3 regions of the Cupriavidus sp. 10L45 genome follow, and region 2 is predicted to be linked to each of the others. Evidence: predicted binding sites of a transcription regulator. Region 2 holds the regulator's gene; each other region holds the start of a gene.
What was found. Region 2 encodes sigma-54, which starts transcription at its own class of promoters, with help from an activator protein. Its sites were predicted from a motif close to TGGCANGNAANCTGCTTT; they were not measured.
Positions count from the first base shown of each region.

Region 1: the regulator sigma-54 is predicted to act here: its motif matches at 1,582-1,599, upstream of AC1DFU_RS00185 (collagen-like triple helix repeat-containing protein).
Region 3: the regulator sigma-54 is predicted to act here: its motif matches at 1,480-1,497, upstream of AC1DFU_RS09345 (formate/nitrite transporter family protein).

Region 1 covers NZ_JBFTJC010000001.1:32,178-35,451, forward strand. Annotated here, with positions in the region: gene AC1DFU_RS00185 (collagen-like triple helix repeat-containing protein) at 36-1,334, opposite strand; gene AC1DFU_RS00190 (collagen-like triple helix repeat-containing protein) at 1,819-2,913, shown strand.
Region 2 covers NZ_JBFTJC010000003.1:14,559-17,832, reverse strand. Annotated here, with positions in the region: gene hpf (ribosome hibernation-promoting factor, HPF/YfiA family) at 19-372, opposite strand; gene AC1DFU_RS05960 (RNA polymerase factor sigma-54) at 423-1,904, opposite strand; gene lptB (LPS export ABC transporter ATP-binding protein) at 2,038-2,838, opposite strand; gene lptA (lipopolysaccharide transport periplasmic protein LptA) at 2,879-3,274, opposite strand, start outside.
Region 3 covers NZ_JBFTJC010000004.1:275,624-278,897, reverse strand. Annotated here, with positions in the region: gene AC1DFU_RS09350 (bifunctional protein-serine/threonine kinase/phosphatase) at 1-479, opposite strand, end outside; gene AC1DFU_RS09345 (formate/nitrite transporter family protein) at 514-1,326, opposite strand; gene AC1DFU_RS09340 (nitrate- and nitrite sensing domain-containing protein) at 1,602-2,921, opposite strand; gene AC1DFU_RS09335 (YncE family protein) at 3,033-3,274, opposite strand, start outside.

The DNA of each region.
Region 1 (3,274 bases), on a different contig from region 2:
GCTTGTGTGTGCAGTGCGATGTCGATGGGAGGCCGTCAGCGCCGCGCGCCGGCGCCCGCGCCGAGGGCGCCAGTCAGGCCGCCGACCAGCCCGCCGACGAGGCCGGTGACTGGGGCGGTGATCGGGGCAAGCGGGTTTGCCGGCTTGCTTCCGCCCGTGCCGCCGCTGGGCGTCGGCGTGGTCGGCGCAGGGGTGGTCGTCGCCGGCGCGTTGCCGCCGGTCAGCCCGGCAACCAGGCCCGTCACCGGCGCAAGCGGGCCGGACGTCCCGGAGCCGCCGCCAGCGTTACCGCCCGTCAGGCCAGACGTGATGCCGCTGACCAGTCCCGTCACCGGCGCCAGCGGGCCAGCGCCGCCGCTGGCCGGGCCGTTCACTGCGCCACCGAGGGACGCCACCGTGTTGCCCGTGCCTGTGACGATGCCGCCCACGCCGGACACCACGGGCTTCTGCGTCGATTGCAGCGAGGTGCCGGCCGTCGCCAGCGCGCCGCCCACCGTGGTCAGCAGGTTGCTGACCGGCTGGCCGAGGCCGGTGGCCGCGCCGAGCGTCTGGGTGCTGCTGGTCAGCGTGGACGTGAGCGGCACGATGGCCTTGCTCACGCCGCTGGTCAGCTGCTCGACCGGGCCGGTGGAAAGCGCGGTGCCGAGCTTGCCGCCGGTATCGGTCACGGCGCCGCCGACTTGCGAGACCACGCCGCCGAGCGGGTTGGTCAGCGCCCCGAGCGGCGCCAGCGGGCCGCTGCCGAGGCCGCTGACCGCGCCGCCGGCGTTCGTCACCGCGTTGCCGACCTGGGCGACCACGCCACCGGTGCTGGCCACCGTGGTGCCCAGCGGGTTGGTGGCGTTCGGCATATTGCCGAGCCCGGCCTGCACGCCGTTGCCCAGCGTGTTCACGGCGCTGCCGAGCGAGGTCACCACGCCGGCCAGGCCGTTCTGCGTGGCCGGCGACACCACTGGCAGGTTCGCATCCTTGATGGCCGTGCCGACGTCGGTCACGGTATCGCCCACGCCCTTCACCACGCCGCCGGCGTTGCTGACGATGGTGCTGGTGGGCGTGAGCGCCACCGTGCCGCCGCCGCCGCCGCCGTTGTCTCCACCTCCACCGCCGCCACCGCCGCCACCACCACCGCCGTTGTTGGCCGTATCCGTGCCGGTGCCGCCCGTACCACCCGTGCCGCCGAGGCCGGCGTTGTTGCTGCCCGAGCCATTCGAGCCACCTGAGCCGCTGGTGCCCATCGACGTGGAGCCGCTGCCGCTGGCGCAGCCGCCCAGCACGATGAGCGACCCGAGCAATGCCGACAGGGCGATGTGCTTCGCGAACGTTTGATTGCGCATGACCTTTTCCCTTTTGGTTTTTTCCCGACCTGCCACGAATGCGTGGCGGTACATGCCATGGCGCAAACGGTGTGCCATGGCCGGGAATGGCCGGCAACGGCCTGCGGGCATGCCATGCGAAGGGAGGGAAGGGGGCGCGGAGAGGCGCGTCAGGCAAGCGTTTGCGGGCGGCGGGCTCAAACGCCCGCATGAAGCGGGCGGGGCTGGCGCGCGGCGGCGGCGTGTAGCGTGGGCGGGAACACGTTACGTAGCACGTAACACGCCACACGGCGTTCCGGCAGCGTTCGGCAACGCACGCCGGGGCGCGACGCGATGGCCGGAGCGCCGCGCCGGGCAACGGTCTCCGGGCGGTGGCGAGGGCGTGCGGAGCGCCCGTATTGAACGTGCGCTTGATGCTGGCACACCGCTTGCGCGCATCGGCAAGCCCGAGGGATTCGAGCACACCACACCAGCACACCATAGGAGATAGATCATGAGGTCAACGATGCAACGCGAACGTTCGGTGTCGGTCATCACCATCGCCTGTGGCGCCGTGCTGGCGCTGCTGGCCGGCTGCTCGTCGGGAGGTTCCGGCAGCGGCGCCTCGCCGAACGGGAACAACAACGTCACGCCGCCGCCGGCCACGCCGACCCCGGCTGCCTCGGTGGACACCACGCCCACCGCCAAGGTGACCGAAGGCGCCGGCAATACCGTGGTGGCCACCGGCAATGCCGTGAGCCAGATCGGCCAGCAGGTCAAGGACGCGAATCTGCCGGTGGTGCCGGATGCCGCGCAGAACGCTACCGGCGACGTGGTGATGAAGGCCGGCGACACCGTGGCCACGCTCGGCGTGGGCGTGCGGGAGGGGCTGGGCAAGATCGGCAGCGTGGACAACCCGCTCGGCGTCACTGTCGGCAACACCGGCAACGTGGTCACGCAGGCCGGCAAGACTGTAGTCAGCGCGGGCGATCTGGTCCAGTCGCTCGGCACGGAACAACTCTCGCCGCTGGCGCCCGTGACCCAGCCGGTGGGAGGCGTGGTGCAGACCGTGGGCGGCACCGTCATGCAGGTGGGCGGCAAGCTTGGCGACACCTTGTCCACCGGCCCCGTGGCGCAGCTCACCGGCAGCGCGAGCAAGGCCATCGTGCCGCTGACGACCAAGCTGACCGATACCACGCAGACCGTGGGCGGGGCCACCGGCCTGGGCGTCCCGGTCGACAACCTGCTGACCAAGCTGGGTAACACCGTGGCGACTGGCGGCAGCATGCTGACCAACGCCGGCAAGCCGATCGTCTCGCCGCTGGGCGGCGTGGTGACGGAGACCGGCAAGACCGTGGCCGCCGCCGGCGTGCTGCTGAACAACCGGAACGGCACGGGGGGCGGCACGGGCGGCAATCCGCTTGGCGGGCTGCTCAACAGCCTGCCGGTCGCCAATGCCAGCGGCAGCGGCGGCACCAATCCGCTGGCCCCGGTGACCGGCCTCGTCGGCACGGTAACCGGCGCGCTGACCAATGCGACCAACGGCACCGCCACCAGCGGCAATGCCGGCTCCCCGCTCAATGGCGTCACCGGCCTGCTGGGCGGCCTGACGCAACACTGACCCCCCCGAGCCTGAAGGTGGCTCGGGACTTTCCCTAGCCATCGCCCGGCTACTTTATGGTGCGCTGTCGTCCTTACCCCGCGCGGCGCATCCTTTTATTTCGTGCCGTGCAGCATCCCGCATCAGAACGTGCAGGACGCCGCACGGCACATTCGCTTTTATTGCCAGCGCGCGAACAATTCGGATCACGCTTTGCGCGGGGTTGCGTTGTTTCAAACGTCTGTCCCACTTTAAGCTAGGCCCCATTGGCATTCCCTTAGTTCCTATGGGGGGTATGGCTGGAGACATAGCATGTCTTATAAATGTTCTACCAGCGCCAAAAACAACAAAATCGCCGCTCAATGAAGCGGCGAACACAACC
Region 2 (3,274 bases):
TCGGTTGCCTGCAGGTCTCTACTGCTGCGTCAGTTGCTGGGCGGCCATCTGGTACTTCACCGCCTCGCGATCGTGGCCCTGTACGCGGTCCTTGTAGCGGATGACCTGGCGGTCGAGCTTGTCGACCAGACAGTCGATCGCCGCATACAGATCTTCATGATGCGCTTCGACGAAGATGTCCTTCCCCTTCAGATGCAGATTGATTTCCGCGTACTGGCGCCGGTCCTTCTCCTTGTGGTTGTCCACCGATAGCAGCACGCTCACGCCGATGACCTGATCGAAATGCCTGACAATTCGCTCCAGTTTCGTTTCCACATACTCACGCAGCGGGGGCGTGATGTCGAGGTGGTGTCCACTGATCTTGAAGTTCATAGCGCTTCTCCTTCTGAAAGAGCCGCACCAGGCAGGCGGTTGCGGCTCGGCTACAAAGTCTTGCGGAGATTGACTGCGGGGATCTTGAGCGCTTCGCGGTATTTCGCCACCGTGCGGCGTGCGACCACGAAGCCTTGCTCACCCAGCAGTTCGGCGATCCGGCTGTCGGAAAGAGGATTCCTGGGGTCTTCGGCTCCTATCAGTTGCTTGATCAGCGCGCGGATTGCCGTGGAGGAGGCCGCGCCGCCAGTCTCCGTAGAGACGTGGCTCCCAAAGAAGTACTTCAACTCGAAAGTACCCATGGGCGTGGCCATGTACTTATTCGTGGTGACCCGGGAAATGGTCGACTCATGTAAACCGAGTGTATCGGCTATTTCCCGCAAAACCAAGGGGCGCATCGCGATTTCGCCATGCGTGAAAAAGTTCTTTTGACGTTCCACAATTGCCTGCGAAACACGCAGGATCGTATCGAATCGTTGCTGGATGTTCTTGATAAGCCACCGCGCCTCCTGAAGCTTCTGCTGCAGGCCTGCCGTCCCCGTTTCGCCCTTCGCGCCGCGCAGGATCTGCGCATACATGTCGTTGATGCGCAGCCGTGGCATGACATCCGGATTGAGCGCCGCGATCCACCCGCTGCCGCTCTTGCGCACGAACACGTCGGGCACCACGAAGTCGGCCTCGGGACGGTTGAACGCGTGCCCCGGATACGGCGCCAGCGAGCGAATCAGTTCGTGTGCCGCCTTCAGTGCTATTTCGTCCACCTGGAGCGCTTTCTTTAGCCGCGTGTAGTCGCGCACGGCCAGCAGTTCCAGATGATGATTGACGATGGTCAGCGCCAGCTCACGATGCGAGTGCTTCAGGCGACGCAATTGCAGGCTGAGGCACTCCGCGGCATTGCGCGCGCCCACGCCGGGCGGGTCGAAGCTCTGCAGCAGGGTCAGGATCGCGTGGACTTCGTCGATCTCGAATTCGAGTTCCTCGGGCAGTTCGGTGCAGATTTCCTCGAGCGAGGCGCTCAGGTAGCCGTCATCGTCGAGCGATTCGATCAGGAAGATGGCCAGGCCCTTGTCGCGCACCGAGATCTTCAGCGGGGCCAACTGCCCCATCAGGTGCTCGCGCAGCGTGGGCTCGGCATCGCGCAACTGCATCGGCGACTTTTCGTCCTCGTCGCCCTGGGGGCGGCGGGCGAAGTCGTCGAGGCTCCAGTCGCTGCCGTAGTCCTCGCTGCCGTTGTCGTTGTAGTTGTCGTCCTCACCGCCGGACGCGCCATCGGTGCGCGCGTCGCCGTTGGGCTGTGGCTCGGAGGAGGCCGGCGCGGGGGCGCTCTGGAGGTTGACCGAGCCATCGGCGGCTACCCGCAGCGGGCTTTCGATCCAGTCGTTTTCGCGTTCGAGCAGGGGATTTTCGGTCAGCGCCTGTTCCACTTCCTGCTGGAGTTCAAGCGTCGAGAGCTGCAACAATCGAATCGACTGTTGCAGCTGCGGGGTCAATGCCAGATGTTGCGAGAGACGAAGCTGAAGCGACGGTTTCATGCGACCTATTCTATGCGCATCCTTCCGACTATGGAACGGAAATTGCTATCGCCTATCGCTCTGACTTCCTGATCGACCCCGGCTGTCGCCGTGGAGGCCGGGAGAAGCGCGGCCGCACGCGGCGGCCGATGGGTCACATGCGGAAATTTTCGCCCAGGTACACGCGTCGCACGGACTCGTTGGCGATGATTTCCTCAGGCTGGCCGGCGGCCAGCACCGTGCCTTCGCTGATGATGTAGGCGTGGTCGCAGATGCCGAGCGTCTCGCGCACGTTGTGGTCGGTGATCAGCACGCCGATGTTGCGCGCCTTCAGGAAGCTCACGATGCGCTGGATTTCGCCCACGGCGATGGGGTCCACGCCGGCGAACGGCTCGTCCAGCAGGATGAAGCGCGGCGCGGAGGCCAGCGCCCGGGCAATTTCCACGCGGCGGCGCTCGCCGCCGGAGAGCGACAGCGCCGGGTTGTTGCGCAGATGGGCGATCTGCAGGTCGTCCAGCAGCGAATCCAGGCGGCGTTCGATCTCGGCCTTCGGCAGCGGCTTGCCCTTCTCCAATTGCAACTCGAGCACGGCGCGGATGTTTTCCTCGACGTTGAGCTTGCGGAAGACCGAGGCCTCCTGCGGCAGGTAGGACAGGCCCATGCGGGCGCGCTCGTGGATCGGCAGGCCGCTGATGTGCTGGTCGTCCAGCACGATGTCGCCCTCATCCAGTGCCACCAGGCCCACGATCATGTAGAACGACGTGGTCTTGCCGGCGCCGTTCGGACCGAGCAGGCCGACCACCTCGCCGCTCTTCACGTCCAGCGAGACGTCCTTGACCACGGTGCGCGAACCGTAGCGCTTCTTCAGGTGGCGCACGACCAGCGTGCTGCTGTCGGTACGGGCGGCCGACGGGGCTGCGGAGGCGTTCGGGGCGAGCGTGGCGGAGTCGTTCATCAGGTCAATGCATGCGTGACGCGGCGGGCGCGTCCGGGGTTCAGGGCTTGCCGGGCGCGGGCGCCGGCTTCAGTTCCAGCGGCGGTGGCGGCGCGGCGGCGCCGCTGGCCGGGTCCGCGCGCGGCGAGAGCACGGCGCGCACGCGGCCGGACGGGTTGCCGGTGGAGGTGTTGTTGTCGCCGCCGGCAGCCGTGTAGTACTCGTTGCGGCTGTCGTAGGTGATCACGGCGCCGCGGATCTCGTCGACGGTCTTCGCGCCGGCGATGCGCGCCGCGCGGGCATGACCGATCAGCTTCGACATTTCCTGCTTGCCGTCGTACTCGATGCGGTCGCCCCAGCCATCGATGTATTCGTCCACGCCGTCGCGCTTCTGGCGGATATACGCCTGGCGTCCCGGATTGGCCGTGGCCACCGCGTACTGGTAGCCCTCGGGGTC
Region 3 (3,274 bases), on a different contig from region 2:
AGATAGGCCTCAGAGGCCGACACGCAGACCCGATGATCGACGGTGAGCTGCTCCAGCGTGTGCCGATGCAGCCGATAGACGCGCGCGTCGCCCACGTGCAGCAGGTGGGCCTCCCGCGCCTTGAAGATCAGCGCGCTGAATGTGCAGACGTAGCCGCGGTCGCGGTCGAAGCGGGCTTCGCTGTGACGGCTCTGCGCGTGGAGCCAGGAGTTGACGGCGGCCAGCACGCACTGCGCCGCCCGCCGCACGGTCCAGGCTTCGGAGGTGCAGTAGTAGTCCTCGAGGAAGGTGCGGACGGCGGCGGCGCTGGCGATCTGGCTGACCGCGCTGCTGCTGATGCCGTCCGCCAGCGCCAGCGCAACGCCCTTGGTCACGCGGTGGTGGCCGGCGGGGTGGGTCACGCCATGAAAGTCCTGGTTGACCGCCTTCCGGCCAGCGTCCGAGTGTTGGCCAACGCTGACCTGGAGCCCGCCGGACATGGCGCGGTCGCCTCGATACCGGGTAGTGATCCGATCAGCCCAGCGCGCGCTTGCTGGCCGACTTGTAGTGCGTGCTGTAGAGCGTGATGCCCACGAAGGTCAGGCCACCCACCAGGTTGCCCAGCACAGTCGGGATTTCATTCCAGATCAGGTAGTCCATGAGGGTGAAGTTGCCGCCCAGCATCAGGCCCGACGGGAACAGGAACATGTTCACGATGGAGTGCTCGAAGCCCATGTAGAAGAACACGAGCACGGGCATCCACATGCCGATGACCTTGCCGGACACCGAGGTCGACATCATGGCCGCCACCACGCCGGTGGAGACCATCCAGTTGCACATCACGGCGCGGATGAACAGCGTCAGCATGCCGGCGGCGCCATGCGCGGCGTAGCCCACGGTGCGGCCTTCGCCGATGTGGCCGATCTTCTGGCCGATGGCGTTCGGGGCTTCGGAGAAGCCGAAGGTGAAGATGATGGCCATGAAGAACGCCACGGTGACGGCGCCGGCGAGGTTGCCACAGAACACCAGGCCCCAGTTGCGCAGCACGCCGCTCCAGGTGGCGCCCGGGCGGCGGTCCAGCACGGCCAGCGGCGCGAGCGTGAAGACGCCGGTCAGCAGGTCGAAGCCCATCAGGTACAGCATGCAGAAGCCAACCGGGAACAGCAGCGCGCCAACCAGCGCGTTGCCGGTGTTGACAGTGATGGACACCGCGAAGGCTGCCGCCAGCGCCAGGATGGCGCCGGCCATATAGGACCGGATCAGCGTGTCACGCGTGGACATCAGCAGCTTGGACTCTCCGGCATCGACCATCTTGGTGACGAACTCGGTGGGGGCGAGATAGGCCATGGGGTATTCCTCTCCGTTTCCTTCGTTTGGCTCAGAAAAGACAAACGGCGTCCGTCCGCCCGGCCTCTGGCCGGCACGTGACAGGACGCCGTCATCCTTGATGCTTTACAGGGTGATGCACTGCCGGGCCGTCATCAGCCCGATGTCAGTGCTGACGCACGTTCCATGCCCGCCGCCGGGTGGGGCCGGGTTGGGCCGGGTTGGGGCAAGTGACGATCTAGGGGGCGTTGGTAGTGCATGGGCTGCCCGCTTTTGGTGCGCGCGGCCGGGCGGGTTCAATCCTGGTGCTGATCGTCGTCCTGTGGGGGCAGGGCGAGGCCGGTGAGCGAGAGGGTGGCTTCGGCAATGTCCGCCAGCCGGCGGTTGTTGTCCATCGACGCCTTCTGCAAGGCCCGGAACGCGGCGTCCTCGCTGAGCCCCATGCGGGCCATCAGCGCGTTCTTGGCGCGCTCGATCACCTTGCGCTCCTTGAGCGCGCGCCGGGCGGCATCGAGTTCCACTTCGGTCTGGGCCAGTCGCGCCGACTGCTGGCGCAGCAGGCGCTCCAGCGACGTGACGGTGGTGGCGTGCACCTCGGCGGGTCCGTTTCCGGCATCGGGCATGCCCGGCAGCACAGGGGCGGCGGCGGGTTGCTCGGCCACATCGAAAAAGCGCTCGACGGCATGGGTATGGGGCGGTGGGTTGTCCAGTAGCTGGCGCAGCAGCCCGGCCGAATCCTGGAGATCGGCCTGGGAACGCTGGATCTGCGCCTCGCAGGCCTTGCGCAGGTCCTGCACCACCTGCATCTCCAGCGTCCACATGCCCGTGATGACCTCGCTGCAGACTTCGAACCACTTCTCGCTGTCGTCGTGCACCAGCGCCGTGCCCGGCGGCGTGGTCAGCAGCGTGCGGCGCATGCCGTCCTGCGCGGCGACCGCGGCGCTGGCCTGCCGTTGCCGCCATGCGGCGAGCAGCGACGGGTCGGCGAAGCGCTCGAACATCTGGAAGCTGCGCTGCTGGGCTTCCACCAACTGCTGCACGCGCTGCGGCGCGGTGCCCGCACAGGTGCCGGAGGCGAACATCTGCGCCCCGACGGCCCGCTCCTGCCCGGCGGCTTCCTTGCCCTGCACGAGGTAGACGAAGGCCACCAGCGGCCGGGCGATGCCCGGATACATCGCCACATCGGCCAGATGGAAGATCAACTCCAGCAGCGCGGCAATCAGGCGGCTGAACGCCGCCACGGCGTCGTGCGCGGTGGTCTGGCATTGATCGATGGACTGGCGCAGCGCCGGCAGCGTGGCCAGATCGAGCTGGACCCAGGCCATCAACGACACCATCGACGCCGTACCCGTATGGCCCGCTTCCAGCTGGCTGGCGAAGCGCTCGCCCAGCCGGGAGGCGATGTGGACCGCCTCGCCCATCGCCGTCTGGCGCTCCTGCGCCAGCCGTTGCCCACCGGAGGCCAGGAAGATGCTGCTGGCCCCCCGTTCACGCTGCAAGGCGTGGATCAGCTGGCCGATCAGGTCGGCCAACTCCACGCGACTTGCCATCAGGCGGACGGCCTCGATTTCGAGCTGCTTGGCCCGAAGGACGAGGGTTGAGGCGGAAAGGGGCATTGTTCTGGGAATGTGGGCGCGGCCGGGATGGGTACTACGCATTTGCCCGGTACTACGCAAATGTCGTGCCATTTGTATCATCCGCCGTACCTTCCCGGCCCCCCGGACCGGCTACAGCGCCTGCACCTGCACAGGCGCGCCGGGTTTGCCGTTCTCGGACGGGGCGATCACGAGATAGCGGCGCGCGCCGGCCCCCGCATCGTCCCGCACCACCTGCCGGATCGGGCCAATCGCGTTGACGATGGCCGAGCCCGCCGGATTCGACATGAAGGCGGCGAGCGGCTCCAGCGGGCCGCTGCCGTCCGCGCGGGTGGCGAGCGCCAGCACGTAGGGACGCTTGGGCTGCAATCCGG